DNA from 2 places in the Synechococcus sp. 65AY6A5 genome. Region 1 is predicted to be linked to the other one. Evidence: predicted binding sites of a transcription regulator. Region 1 holds the regulator's gene; the other holds the start of a gene.

Region 1 (9,812 bases):
GCCGTGGCCCGGACAATTTTCTCGGCATCGGCCACCGCTTGCTCCAAATTTAGGGTGCCCGCTCCCCAGACCACGAAGTAGTGAGGGATCCCTTCCACCGCAAACGACCGCAACTGGTGCAGGCCCACCTCCACCGGGCTATCCACCAGCTCGTCGTAGTCTGCCGCCACAAAAGACTGGCCGGAAGCAGCATCCTCAGAAGAAGACCTCAAAGGTCGCAAACTGGTGGCGACGTGCCAGTCGGGTTTGGGAGGGATTATCGTCAAGGTGTAGGGCTCCCGCTCGCGACCGGGCACGTAGAGAAAGAGCGCCGCCCCGTTGAAGTAGGCGTGGGTGAGATCCAAATGGTTGGTGCGCACCGTCAGCTCGTAGGCGTAGACCCGATAGCGGATCGCGACAGCCGAACAGCGGGGCGGCTCGATCTCCCAAGTGTGCTTATCTACCTTCCGCCAGGCCAAAGGGATCCCTTGCTCCGTTGCTGCCTGAAACTCTTGCACATGGCGGGCATATTCCCGCACCAGGTAGGATCCCGGCGTCCACACCGGCAGCCGCAGTTGCAGAGGTACTTCTGGATCCACCTCTTGGATCTGTAGTTCCACCTCCAAAAGGTGATTGGCCGGCTCCGGCATCCGCACCGTGAAATGCTGACGGCTTAGCTGAGAAGGGGCGGCAACCCCACCCTGCGCGATCCCCATATAACTTTCCTCGCACCTCCCGCCTGCACCGTCCCAAAACAGTGCGCTAGAGGCATATCTTGGACAGGAGACAAGACTTCAAAGATGTAGCTCCTGCTACAAAGATATCCAAGCAGAGTCTTTTAGCTTAGGATAATCTTGCCGCCGAGGTCATTTTTGAGTCAAGGGTGGCTTGGGTCAATAGCGGGCAGCTCAACCCCGGCACTCCTGGCTGATCTTGTTGGGTTGATTCTAAGGGATAAACTGACCTTAAAAGGTTGAAGAATATGGCAGTGGCCATTGCAGAAAAATCTCTGGTTGCAGCCTTCAAACAGTTGGGAGGGCCTCACCATCCTCCGGTTATCGAAACGTTTGAGCGCGGTAAGACCATCTTCTTTCCTGGGGATCCGGCGGAGCGGGTTTACTTTTTGGTGAAAGGAGCTGTCAAGCTCTCGCGGGTCTACGAAATGGGGGAAGAAATTACCGTCGCTCTCCTGCGGGAAAACAGCATCTTTGGGGTGCTCTCCTTCATCACGGGGCAGCGCTCCGACCGCTTCTATCACGCGGTGGCCTTTACCCGCGTCGAGCTGCTCTCTCTGCCCATCGAACAGGTGGAAAAATCCTTGCGGGAGAACGCTGAGCTCTCCATGTTGCTCCTCAAGAGCCTGTCTTCCCGCATCTTGCAGACGGAGATGATGATCGAGACGCTGGCCCACCGCGACATGGGATCCCGTCTGGTCAGCTTTCTACTGATCCTCTGCCGCGACTTCGGGGTGCCCGGCCCCAATGGAGTCACCATCGATCTCAAGCTATCCCACCAGGCCATTGCGGAAGCGATCGGCTCCACTCGCGTCACCATCACTCGTCTGTTGGGGGAGCTGCGCAAGAAGAACTACATTTCCATCCACAAGAAAAAGATCACCGTCCACGACCCAATGCAGCTTGGCCATCGCTTTGTCTAGGGGGAGAAGCTGCCCCTAGGGCCGTTTCCAGGAATTTACCAGTCGGGACAATCCCTCCCTCTGGGAGAGGAGTAGCCGTGCCACCAGGGCAGGGCAGCGACGAGGGAACCTCCCCTCAACCACCAGGGGCTGAGAGCGATCCTTGGGGGGAGGCTTGCTGCTGGGCCAGAGCAGCCAAGATCTTTTCCCCCATTTCCCGACAGCCGACGAGGGTCATCCCCTCAGAGTAGATGTCGGCAGTGCGGTAGCCCTGGGCCAAAACCGCCTCGACGGCCTGTTCGATGCGGTCGGCAGCCTGGGGCTGATCCAAGGAGTAGCGCAGCAGCATTGCCCCGGAGAGCACCTGGGCAATGGGGTTGGCCTTGTCTTGTCCGGCAATATCTGGGGCTGACCCGTGTACGGGTTCGTACACCCCAGGGCCAGAGGATCCCAAAGAGGCAGAGGGCAACATGCCGATGGACCCGGTCAGCATCGCCGCCTCGTCGGAGAGGATATCCCCGAAGAGGTTCTCCGTGAGAATGACGTCAAACTGCTTGGGCCAGCGCACCAACTGCATGGCAGCATTATCGACGTACAGGTGGGACAGCTCCACGTCGGGGTACTCAGCCGCAATGGCGGTAACCCGCTCCCGCCACAGTTGTGACACTTCCAGGACATTGGCTTTATCCACCGAGCAGAGCTTGCGCCGGCGTTTGCGGGCCAGTTCAAAAGCCACACGGGCAATGCGATCCACCTCCGCCTCGCTGTAGGCCATGGTGTTCACACCCCGCCGGGATCCCTTGGCATCTGTGAAGATCCCTTTGGGTTGGCCGAAGTAGATGCCGCCGGTGAGCTCCCGCACCACCACCAGGTCGATCCCGGCAACCACCTCCGGCTTGAGGGAAGAGGCCTGCACCAGTTGCGGAAAGATCTTCACCGGGCGCAAGTTGGCAAACAGCCCCAGGCCCGCCCGCAAGCCCAACAAAGCCCGCTCAGGGCGCTTCTCCCGCGGCAGGGTGTCGTACTTAAAGTCGCCAACTGCCGCCAAGTAAACAGCATCGCTCTCCTGGGCCATTTTCAAGGTCTCTGGCGGCAAGGGATCCCCCGTGGCTTCGTAGGCGGCCCCGCCAATCAAGCCCTCCTGCCACTGGAGGGAAAACCCCACCTGAGCGGCAACCGCATCCAAAACCGCCCGCCCCACCTGCATGATTTCAGGACCGATCCCATCTCCGGCCAGGGCTGTAATCCGATAGGTTCGGATAGCAGAGGAAGGAACGCTCATGGGCGGTCACAGCAAAAGAATGCGTAGCGATATTACCATCCCTTGGCCCCCAGGTTTGCCGAAAAGTCCCCCACGTCCAAAAAAAGTGCAGCCCGGCCACCGGCCTGCTGCACTCAGAGTTATCAAGCCGATATTCTGCCCTCTAGAACAGGCCCAGGGTGACCCACTTATCCAGAGGCAAGGTGGCGCCAATGCCCAAATAGAGGGTGACCAAGGTGCCGATCAAAAACACCGTCGTCGCCACGGGGCGGCGCAGCGGATTCTGAAACTTGTTGACGTTTTCGATGAAAGGCACAAACAGAAGGCCGACCGGAATGGCCGACATCAGGGCAATGCCCAAGAGCTTGTTGGGAGCAATGCGCAAAATGTGAAACGCGGGGTAGAGATACCACTCCGGCAGAATTTCCAGCGGCGTGGCAAAGGGATCCGCCGGCTCGCCGACACCCGCCGGATCCATGACCGCCAGGCCGACAATCACCCCAATAGTGCCCAGGATCACCACCGGGAACATAAAGAGCAAATCGTTGGGCCAAGCGGGCTCCCCGTAGGTCATGTGGCCCATGTTCTTCTTCAGCTTGGCCAAAACTTTGGGATTGTCTAGGTCAACTTTGCGGGTAATCGCCTCGGTTGCTATCACTTGCTTTGAGACCGGCATAGCCATTCTCCTTGTCTAGGGCAAAAGTTCTGAAAAGATGCATCCAGGGTGCCCGGCTCACAAGAACCGGTTTGGGATCACAAAGGCCCGGAGATGCCCTGGCGGCGGATCATCAGAAAGTGCATCGTCATGAAGACCGCCGTCAGCCAAGGCAACACAAAGGTGTGCAGGCTGTAGAAACGGGTGAGGGTGGCTTGGCCAACTGCCTCGCCGCCGCGGATAAGCTGGACCAGGGCATCCCCCACCACCGGAATGGCACTGGGCACCCCGGAGACGATCTTGACTGCCCAATAGCCCACCTGATCCCAAGGCAGGGAGTAACCGGTAACCCCAAAGGAAACCGTCAGTACCGCCAAGATCACGCCGGTTACCCAGGTCAGCTCGCGCGGCTTCTTGAACCCCCCCGTCAGGTAAACCCGGAAGGTGTGTAGAATCATCATCAACACCATCATGGAAGCACTCCAGCGGTGGATGGAGCGCAGCAGCCAGCCGAAGTTGACCTGGGTCATGATGTAGTTGACCGATTCAAAAGCCTCGGCCACCGTTGGACGGTAGTAAAAAGTCATGGCAAAGCCGGTGGCAAACTGAATGAGGAAGCACACCAGCGTGATGCCGCCGAGGCAGTAGAAGATGTTAACGTGGGGCGGAATGAATTTTCCGGTTGCGTCATCGACGAAAGGCGTGATCTCCAGCCGCTCGTCTAGCCAGTCGTAAACTTTGCTCATGATGCCTGCAATTTTTAGAGTTGGATATCCAGGGCGGGGCGGGCCCACTCCCTATAGCACTGTAACACAATTCGTTAACACGATCATGAAGTCGGGCTCAGCTTTGAGACAGGGATCCCTACACCAACAGCCCAAACGCCTGCTGATGTCTCATCTTGTTCACGTTTCTTAGTATTTCTTAGCTTCTTCTTCAGTTTGGGATCCGATGATTGCGCAGAAGCCGAGATCTGGGGAAAGCAGTTGCAGAGGGTTGGGGATCGGATGGGGGTTACGCCAGGCTGTCCGAGTTTTGTTGCTAGGGTGCCTGCTCTGGGCGAGTTTGGGCATTGGCGCCTGTCAGGTGCAGGCCAGCCGCTGGGGGGAAGAGCAGCAACTGCTGGCGCAGGCGTGGGCCTATGTGGATCGGGCCTACGTGGATCCGGGTTTCAACGGACAGAACTGGTGGCAGGTGCGCCAGCGCTTTCTCTCTCGGCCCCTGAAGGATCGGCAAGAGACCTACCGGGCCATCGAGGAGATGCTGGCAACTCTGGGGGATCCCTACACCCGCTTTTTGGACAGGGAGCACTACCTCAGCCTGCAGACTTCCACTGCTGGCGAGTTGAGCGGCGTCGGCCTCCAGATTGCCATCGACGGGCAGGGGGCAGTACGGGTCATCGCCCCAATGGAGGGGACTCCTGCCGAGCGGGCCGGGATCCAACCTCAAGATGAGATCCTGGCGGTGGATCAGGTGCCAGTGGCAGGGCTGAGCTTGGATGAGGTGGCAGAACGCATGCGCGGCCCCAGCGGCACAACCGTTAGCCTACGGCTAAGGCGGCAGGAGCGCATCTGGGAGGTGGAGCTGGTGCGGCAGTCCATCCTGATCAACCCGGTGCGCACCGGTTTTTTCAAGCTGCCCCAGGGGGAGGTAGCCTACATCCGCCTCAGCCAGTTTAACGGCAATGCCGCCGCTCAAGTGCGTCAGGCCATCCAGGCCGCAGAAGCGCGAGGAGTGCGGGGCTACATCCTCGATCTGCGCAACAACCCCGGAGGGTTACTGCAGGCGGCCATTGAGATTGCTCGCTTTTGGATCCCCAAAGGCGACATCGTGCGAGTGACGGATCGCTACGGCATTCAGGACGGCATTCCCGCCACCGGCGAAGTCCTCACGGCAGCCCCCCTGGTCGTCTTAGTGAACCAGGGCAGTGCCAGCGCCAGCGAAGTCTTGGCGGGGGCGTTGCAGGACAGCGGACGGGCACAACTGGTGGGAACGCGCACCTTCGGCAAGGGGCTGATCCAATCCCTGCTGGAGCTGGCGGACGGCTCGGGGCTGGCCGTGACCACTGCCAAATACCTCACCCCCAACGGCCACGACATTCATCGCCAAGGGATCCAGCCCGATGTGGAGGTGGCCGCGGGCCCTGTTCCCCTGACGGCAGAAAGCCTGGGCGGCCCTGAGGATGGGCAGTTGCAGCGGGCTTTGGAAGTGTTGGGGGCGACTTTGTCGGTGGCCCAGGGGATCCCAGCGGCAGCTAACACCTGAGGGGGAGAAGGGGAGTGCCTGTTTGTCTGCGATTCGTTTTAGGATCGGCTTTAGCCGTCCACTTGGCCCTGCTCTCGATCCCTCTGGCATGAATGCCCTGCAAAAATTTCACCACTTCTTCAACTGCTGCATTGGCGCCTGGCACACCGAGCGCACCTACCACTATTTGGATCGAGGGGAGGTGGAGCGTTCGCGCACCGACTTCACCATTCGCACCCTCACCCCTGAGCTCAAGGAGAAGGTACTGGCCGACAACAACTACCCCAACCACGGTGTGGACGGGTTTTTGGGCTTCCACCTGGCGTTTGAGACGGTTTCCGAAAAAGGGGAGGAGGCTGGGCAAGAGCTAAACATGCTCTTCGTGCCCCGGCGAGAAGGGCCCCGTGGGCTGGAGGGCGACTACTTGCGGGATCGGGCCTATGAGGAAGACCGCCCCATAGTGGCCAGCTTCCGCTTCGATCCCGGATCCCTGCAACTGGTGATGACCACCACCTACACCCGCGTCGTTGCTGTGGATACCATCACCTTGCTTAACCCACGCCTGCGCCTGCGCCAGATCCTCACCTACCAACGACCCCCTCACGGTCAGCCCTTGGAGGAGCTGCTGCTGGTGGGGTTTGGGGTAGAACAAAAGCTTACCTAGGGGGGTTTATCGGTGGATCCGGAGTTGATCCCTCCCGAAGACTTGCGCCTGCCCCAGCATCTGGCCCGGATTGAGGCCAGCTTTGAGCGGGGACAATACCGTCGGGTTCTGGAACAGGTGAAACAGGCCCAAAGCCGCTACCCGCAAGCGGGCAAGCTGCGGCTCTGGCAGGCCCTGGCCGAGGAGGCCCTTGGAGAGACCCAGGAGGCGATCCGCTTGGCGCAAACCTTGCTGGGCAACCCGGATCCGGAAGTGGCTCAACAGGCCCGCTACGTGTTGGGCATCTGGCAGGCTCCGCGTCTGCGGCGACCAGCAGAGTGGTTGCTCGAAATCCCAGATCTCAGCCATCTGGAAGAGGCCGAGCCAGGGGAACGCCGTCTGGTCTATGAGCGCCCCCGCCGCCCAGCTTCCCTGCCAAAAGTCGCCGATCCCATCCGCCGCGAGGCTGCTCCCCCCTTGAATACCCAACGGCTGACGTGGGTGTTGATCGGGATCCTTTTCGCCCTGCTAGCGGTGATGGCCTGGCTGCCCTAGCCCAGCCCTGGGTCGGCGCAGAGACAGGCTGCCTGACCCAAAAGCAGCAACAGCCGCCCTCGTCGCCCCCGAGTTGAAGAGAGATACTGGGAATAGGGATGGCTGTAACCCTTGGCTGCAGATGCTGGGCGAGCGTCCCAGTTGGATCCCGGGCAACAGTAGGTAACCAGCGGAGGTTGAGAGTGGCTACACAGACATTGGTCATCGATGCAGTAGAGCAGTTGGGCTTGCGGGTCACTCTGGGAGATATTGCCTCCAGCACAGGCCTGGCCCTAGAGGAGGCCAAACAGGAGTTGCTGAAGTTAGCCCAAAAGGCTGGGGGGCATCTCCAGGTTTCGCGGCAGGGGGAGATTGCCTACGTTTTCCCGCCCGACTTTCGCGACATTCTCAAGCGCAGGGAGCAGCAGGATCGGCTGGCAGCCTTGCGACGCAAGCTGTGGGGCGGCTTTCTCTACGGGCTGCGCATCTCCTTCGGCATCCTGTTGGTGGTGTCGATTATCCTCATCACCCTGGCGTTGATAGCTCTGCAGATGGCCAGCAGTCGTGAAGAGGGCAGCGGCAGTCGCAGTCGCTCGCGCGAGGTGGGGTTCTTCTACTTCCCCAACCTTTGGGTGGGCAACCCCTTCTGGAGTCCCTACCCCTACTACGGGGGCTATTCCGGTCGGGCGCAGCCCCGCCGGGAAAAATCGGAGATGAACTTTTTGGAGGCGGTGTACAGCTTCCTGTTTGGGGACGGGGATCCCAACGCCAACCTGGAAGAGGAGCGCTATGCCTTGATCGGCCAAGTGATCCGCGCCAACGGGGGGGTGATCGCCGCCGAGCAGGTGCTGCCCTACCTGGATGTGGAGCCGGGATCCCCGGCCCTAGAATACGAAGACTATATGCTGCCCATTCTGCTCAAGTTCGACGGCCAGCCGGAGGTAAGCGAGGACGGCGATATCGTCTATCGCTTCCCAGAGCTACAGGTGGCCGCCTCAGAGCGCCGCTCCAAGAAGATCCCGGAGGTGTTGCAAGAAAAACCCTGGGTGTTTAGCCGCGCCACCCCTGAGCAACTGACCCTAGCTGCTGGCTTGGGTGTGCTCAATTTCCTCTTGGCGGCCATTCTCTACGGGGCGCGGGAGGAGGTGGCAGCCGCCGCTGGCAGCAACGCCTTTTTGGCGTTTATCTACCCGCTGATTGGATTCCTCTTTCTCTACGGCACGCTGTTTTTGGCAGTGCCTGCAGTGCGGTGGCTGACGTTGCAGTTCCGCAACCAGGGGGTGGAGCGCCGCAATCGCATCCGGCGGTTCTGGCAAGAGCGGCTGAAGCGTCCCTCCGAGGCGCTGCTGCGCAAGCTCGACTTTGCCCGCCGCTTCCGCCGCCAAGAAGTGGTGCGGGAGTCGGACACCATCTACTCTACGGAGCGGGATCTGATCGAGCAGCGGGACTACCGGCTGGACGAGCCGGCCTTTCGCCAGCTTTTGCAGCAGGAGCAACCCCTGGAAAGCAAGTCGGAAGAGGTGCCCCGGCCTCGTCTCTAGCGAGGGGTTGAGGCCTGCCCAAGGGTCTTATCGAGCCATGGCCAATGCCAGTAGCGCGCAAGGCAAGCAACAGGATGGGAGGCAGGGGGGCCTGGTCCGCCTGGGGATCGACGTGGGAGGCACCTTCACGGATCTGGTGCTCCTCCAGGAAGGCCAGATCCGGACAGCCAAGGTGCTCTCCACCCCCAGCCCAGAAGCGGGGGTCTTTGGCGCCCTGGACAAGCTGGGCCCAGTTGAGGTGGACGTGTTCTGCCACGGCATGACGGTGGCCACCAACGCCCTCTTGGAGCGCAAGGGATCCCCCACCCTGTTTCTGACCACGGCGGGCTTCCGGGATGTGCTGGCCATTGGTCGCCAAAACCGCCCTTCCCTTTACGACCTCACCCAGCCCAAGCCAGAGCCGGTGGTGCCCCGCCACCACTGCCTGGAGGTGAAGGAGCGCTGCAGCGCCGGCGGCGTGGTCGAGCCGCTGACGGAAGAGGAAATCCAGCGCGTCCTCCGGGAAGTGGGCGAGCGGGTAGAGCGGGATGGGATCCGTGCCGTGGGGGTGGGATTCTTGTTTTCTTTCCTCTACCCGGAGCACGAGCAGCGCCTGGGGGCGGCCCTGAGAGAGGCTTTCCCCGACTTGCATGTTTCCCTCTCCTGCGAAGTGGCGCCGGAGTTTCGGGAATACGAGCGCTTTAGCACCACGGCCATTGATGCCTACCTCAGCCCGGTGCTGGCGGGCTACCTGCACCGCTTGGCGCAGGGCTGCCGGCAGCGAGGGATCCCCGAACCCCTGATCATGCAATCCTCCGGCGGCGTCACTTCCATTGCCCAGGCAGCGGCTCATGCCTCGGTGGCGCTGCTTTCGGGGCCAGCGGGCGGCGTTTACGGGGCGGCCTACCTGGGCCGGCTAAGTGGCTACTCCCATCTGCTTAGCCTGGACATGGGAGGGACCAGCACCGATGTGGCCCTCATTCAAGACGGCATCCCCCAGGTTACCCCGTCAGCGGTGGTGTGCGGCCTGCCGGTGCAGCAGCCCCAGATCGACATCCACACGGTCAGTGCCGGCGGCGGATCCCTGGCCTCGCTGTTGCCGGGCGGGGGGCTGCAGGTGGGGCCGGAGAGTGCCGGCTCCAACCCTGGGCCGGCCTGCTATGGGCGGGGAGGAACGGCTCCCACGGTAACCGATGCCAACCTCTGGCTGGGCTACTTGCCGGATGGGGGCTGGCTGGGGGATGCCGTTTGCCTACGGCGGGACTTGGCCGGCCAGGCCATCGGAACGCTGGCGGAGCCCTTGGGTTTGACTTTGGAGGAGACGGCTGTTGGCATTCGCA
Region 2 (4,040 bases), 440 kb from region 1:
GGCCTCATTCCGGACTTGAAATTCATCTGTGGCCAGGGGTGGCAGCAAGAAGGGGATCTCGTCTACCTCTTGGGATCCCAGGCCGTCACCAGCCTGGGCGGCAGCGAGTATTTGGCGGCAATCTACAACAAGGTCACGGGTCGTCCTGCCCCCGTGGATCTGGAGCTGGAAAAGCGCGTGCAAGGGGCCTGCCGCCACGGCATCCGCCAGGGGTGGGTGCGCTCCGCCCACGACTGCAGCGAGGGAGGGCTGGCGGTGGCCTTGGCAGAAGCCTGCCTGAGTGGGGGCCGCGGCGCCAGCGTCTCCCTAGCTCCTGGATCCCTGCGCTGGGATCAGGCCCTCTTTGGCGAGGGATCCAGCCGCATCCTCGTTTCTGTGGACCCGGCCCAGCGCTCTCCTTGGGAAGCCTACTTAGAGTCGCAGCTCCCCGGCCAGTGGCAGCTTCTAGGACAGGTGGGCGGGCCAGCGGATCCCTTGGTGGTGACTACTGCAGAAGGGGATCCCGTGTTGTCAGTCTCTTTGGCCGCCCTGCAGGGTGCCTACTACAGCGCCTTTGCCGACTAGCCGCCTAGCTCCCCTCTCCCTCAGGGAGAGGGGCTGGGAGAGGGGCCGGGGGTGAGGGGGACTACCTCAAGCTGATTTTGCCTCAGACAAATTGGCCTGGATCACCTCCCGGTAGTGGGACTTGGGCTTGACACCCACCACCTGAGCCACCAGCTCCTTGTTTTTGAAAAACTGCACCGTCGGCGTGCAGGTGACCCCCCCTGCCTCGGCGATCTCCGGGTCTTTCTCGATGTCGATCTCCACCACATGCAGCTTGTCGGCAAACTCTTCGATGACCTTGTTCAAGATCAGCTTGAGGGCATGACAAGGGGCACAGGTGGGGGCGGTGTACTTGACCATCAGCAGGCGATCGCTTTCGTGGTAGAGCCGCCGCAGGGCATAGCTCCCCTCGTGGCAGGTCTGGCTGAAGTCGAGGTCATCTTGCACCTCCTGCTCAAAACTGGCCTCCTCAACAGCCGAGTCTCCCTCCGGCTCTACCTCGACAGCAGAGGCAGAAGCGGGCTCAAGATGGCTTTGAGGGACGACGTGATACTCCTGTGCCAGGCCGTGTTCGGAGAGCCAGCGCTCCGCCAGCATGGCCGCCATACAGCCGGTGCCGGCAGCGGTGATGGCCTGGCGAAACTCGTGATCCTGCACATCCCCGGCGGCAAACACGCCCTCTACACTGGTGGCTACAGATCCTGGGCGGGTGACAATGTAGCCCACTTCATCCAGTTCCAGTTGCCCTTTGAACAAGTCGGTGTTGGGCTTGTGGCCGATGGCGTAGAACAGGCCGCCCACTGCCATCTCCCGAATCTCGCCCGTCTGGTTGTTGCGCACCTTCACCCCCGTCAGGCGCAGGCCGTCGCCCAGAACCTCCACCGCCTCCGTGTGCCAGTGGACGGTAATCTTGGGGTGGTTGAGCACCCGGTCTTGCATGGCCTTGCTGGCCCGCATCTTGCCACTGCGCACCAGCATGTGGATATGGGATCCAAACTTGGTCAGGTAGGTGGCCTCCTCACAGGCGGTATCGCCGCCGCCAATGACCACCAGCTCCACCCCCCTAAACATGGGCATGGCCCCATCGCAGACGGCGCAGGCCGACATGCCCCGGTTCCAGTAGATCTCCTCTCCGGGCAAGTGCAGGCGCTTGGCCGTGGCCCCGGTGGCAATAATCAGGCTGTGGGTGCGCACTTCCCGTTCGTCAGAGCGAACCACAAAAGGCCGCTGGCTCAGATCCACAAAGGTGACGTCCTCGGGGTAAAGCTCTGCCCCCCACCGCTGCGCCTGGGCACGCATGTTTTTCATCAGTTGGGGGCCACTGATGCCCTCGGGAAAACCCGGAAAGTTCTCCACCTCGGTGGTGGTCATCAACTGCCCGCCCGGGATCCCGCCCACCTGAAACCCCTCAAACACAACCGGCTTCAGGTTGGCACGCCCGGCATAAATGGCCGCCGTAAACCCAGCAGGGCCAGAACCAATAATCACCACGTTCTCAACCCGACTTTGCTCTGTCATCCGATGTCGCTCCTTGCTGTTGCTGAAAACTAAACCAAACTCATAACGACTACGTTTTAGCCTAACACGAGCTGGTACCCTCGGCGAGGCTGGAGCTTGTTAGTCCCATTTTCGCTTTCCTCTAGCTAGGGGGACAGGGTTTTGTCTCTGTCTGGAGGACAACAGGGCAGAAACGCCTGGCTGAGAGGCGCGATGGCCAACCTCTGGAGCAGAAGGCCAAAGCCAGGGCAATTTCGTATCAGAAACTACAAAATGCTGAGATCGGCTTTTCTAGGATGGGTGAGCGCTTTTGGCCCATTCAAGTCGAAGCGTGGGGATCCCGTCTACCTTTGATTACCCCAGTCTCAACCGCAACCCAATCAGGAGAGAGTAATGGCATCCACGCCCCAAGATGTGCTTCAGATGATCCAGGACAACGATGTCCAGATGGTGGATCTCAAGTTTGTGGATCTCTTTGGCACCTGGCAGCATGTCTCCTTCCACTCTTCAATGCTGACGGAGCAAGCTTTTAGCGAAGGGCTGCCCTTTGATGGCTCCAGCATCCGAGGCTGGAAATCCATCAACGAGTCAGACATGTACATGGTGCCAGACCCCAAAACGGCCTGGATCGACCCCTTTTTCCAAGTGCCCACCCTCAGCCTCATCTGTAGCATCATTGAACCCCGCACCGGTCAGCCCTACAGCCGTTGTCCTCGGAGCCTGGCCATGCGGGCTGTGGCTTACCTGCAATCGACAGGCATTGCCGATACGGCTTACTTTGGGCCCGAGGCAGAGTTTTTCATCTTTGAAGATGTACGGTTTGACCAAACTCAGAACGCCGGCTACTACTTCGTCGATTCCATCGAGGGCCGCTGGAACTCAGGCCGGGAGGAGAAAGGGGGCAACCTGGGCTACAAGCCGCGCTACAAAGAAGGCTATTTCCCTGTGCCGCCCACCGATGCCCACCAAGACCTCCGCACCGAGATGCTGCTGACGATGGCCAAGTTGGGGGTGCCTATCGAGAAGCACCACCACGAGGTGGCTACCGGCGGGCAAGGGGAGCTGGGCTACCGCTTTGCCGATCTGATCACGGCTGCCGACTACATGATGATTTACAAGTACGTGATCCGGAACGTGGCCCGCAAGCACGGCAAGACGGTGACGTTCATGCCCAAGCCCCTCTTCAATGACAACGGCAGCGGCATGCACACGCACCAGTCCCTCTGGAAAGACGGCCAGCCCCTGTTCTACCAAGAGGGCAACTATGCCGATCTCAGCGAAACGGCTCTCTACTACATCGGCGGCCTGCTCAAGCACGCCCCGGCCATCCTGGCCTTCACCAATCCCACCACCAACTCCTACAAGCGCTTGGTGCCCGGGTTTGAGGCGCCGGTAAACCTGGCCTACTCGCAGGGCAACCGCTCGGCTTCCATTCGCATTCCGGTCACGGGCAAAAATCCCAAGGCCAAGCGGCTGGAGTTTCGCTGCCCCGATGCCACCTGCAACCCCTACATCGCCTTCTCGGCCATGTTGATGGCCGGCTTGGACGGGATCAAGAACAAGATCCACCCCGGCGAGCCCCTGGACAAAGACATCTACGATCTAGAGCCAGACGAGCTGGCCAAGATCCCCTCCACGCCCGGATCCCTGCTGGATGCTCTGGAAAACCTGCAGAAGGATCACGCTTTCTTGTTGGAGGGAGGTGTCTTTACCGAAGATCTCATCGAGGCCTACATCGAGTACAAAATTGACAACGAGATCAACCCCATCAACCTGCGGCCTCACCCCTACGAGTTCGCGCTCTATTTCGACGCCTGATTCTCATCTAAACCATTAGTTCTCGGCCAAGGCTTTTGAACGGGATCCCTTCTTGCTGGAGGGATCCCTTTTTTGTGCCTGCTCTGGTACTCTGGGTGGGGGTGCTGAAGTTTACAGACTCAGGGGGGGTTTGGATGGGATGGCTTATAGCTCTTATTATTTGGGTCCTTATTCTCTTAGGC

Evidence for each region. Region 1 encodes NtcA, which controls nitrogen genes in cyanobacteria. Its sites were predicted from a motif close to GTANCNNNNGNTAC; they were not measured.
Region 2: glnA (type I glutamate--ammonia ligase) is a predicted target of NtcA. The motif match lies at 2,297-2,310, and genes of this name have one in related genera.

Annotation. Positions count from the first base shown of each region.
Region 1 is NZ_AXUW01000001.1:564,889-574,700, forward strand. It holds gene SYN65AY6A5_RS02560 (PDZ domain-containing protein) at 1-695, opposite strand, end outside; gene ntcA (global nitrogen regulator NtcA) at 962-1,636, shown strand; gene leuB (3-isopropylmalate dehydrogenase) at 1,752-2,897, opposite strand; gene petD (cytochrome b6-f complex subunit IV) at 3,040-3,552, opposite strand; gene petB (cytochrome b6) at 3,630-4,277, opposite strand; gene SYN65AY6A5_RS02585 (S41 family peptidase) at 4,528-5,796, shown strand; gene SYN65AY6A5_RS02590 (phycobiliprotein lyase) at 5,819-6,439, shown strand; gene SYN65AY6A5_RS02595 (hypothetical protein) at 6,452-6,973, shown strand; gene SYN65AY6A5_RS02600 (hypothetical protein) at 7,156-8,493, shown strand; gene SYN65AY6A5_RS02605 (hydantoinase/oxoprolinase family protein) at 8,531-9,812, shown strand, end outside.
Region 2 is NZ_AXUW01000001.1:1,004,964-1,009,003, reverse strand. It holds gene purL (phosphoribosylformylglycinamidine synthase subunit PurL) at 1-564, shown strand, start outside; gene trxB (thioredoxin-disulfide reductase) at 631-2,061, opposite strand; gene glnA (type I glutamate--ammonia ligase) at 2,434-3,858, shown strand.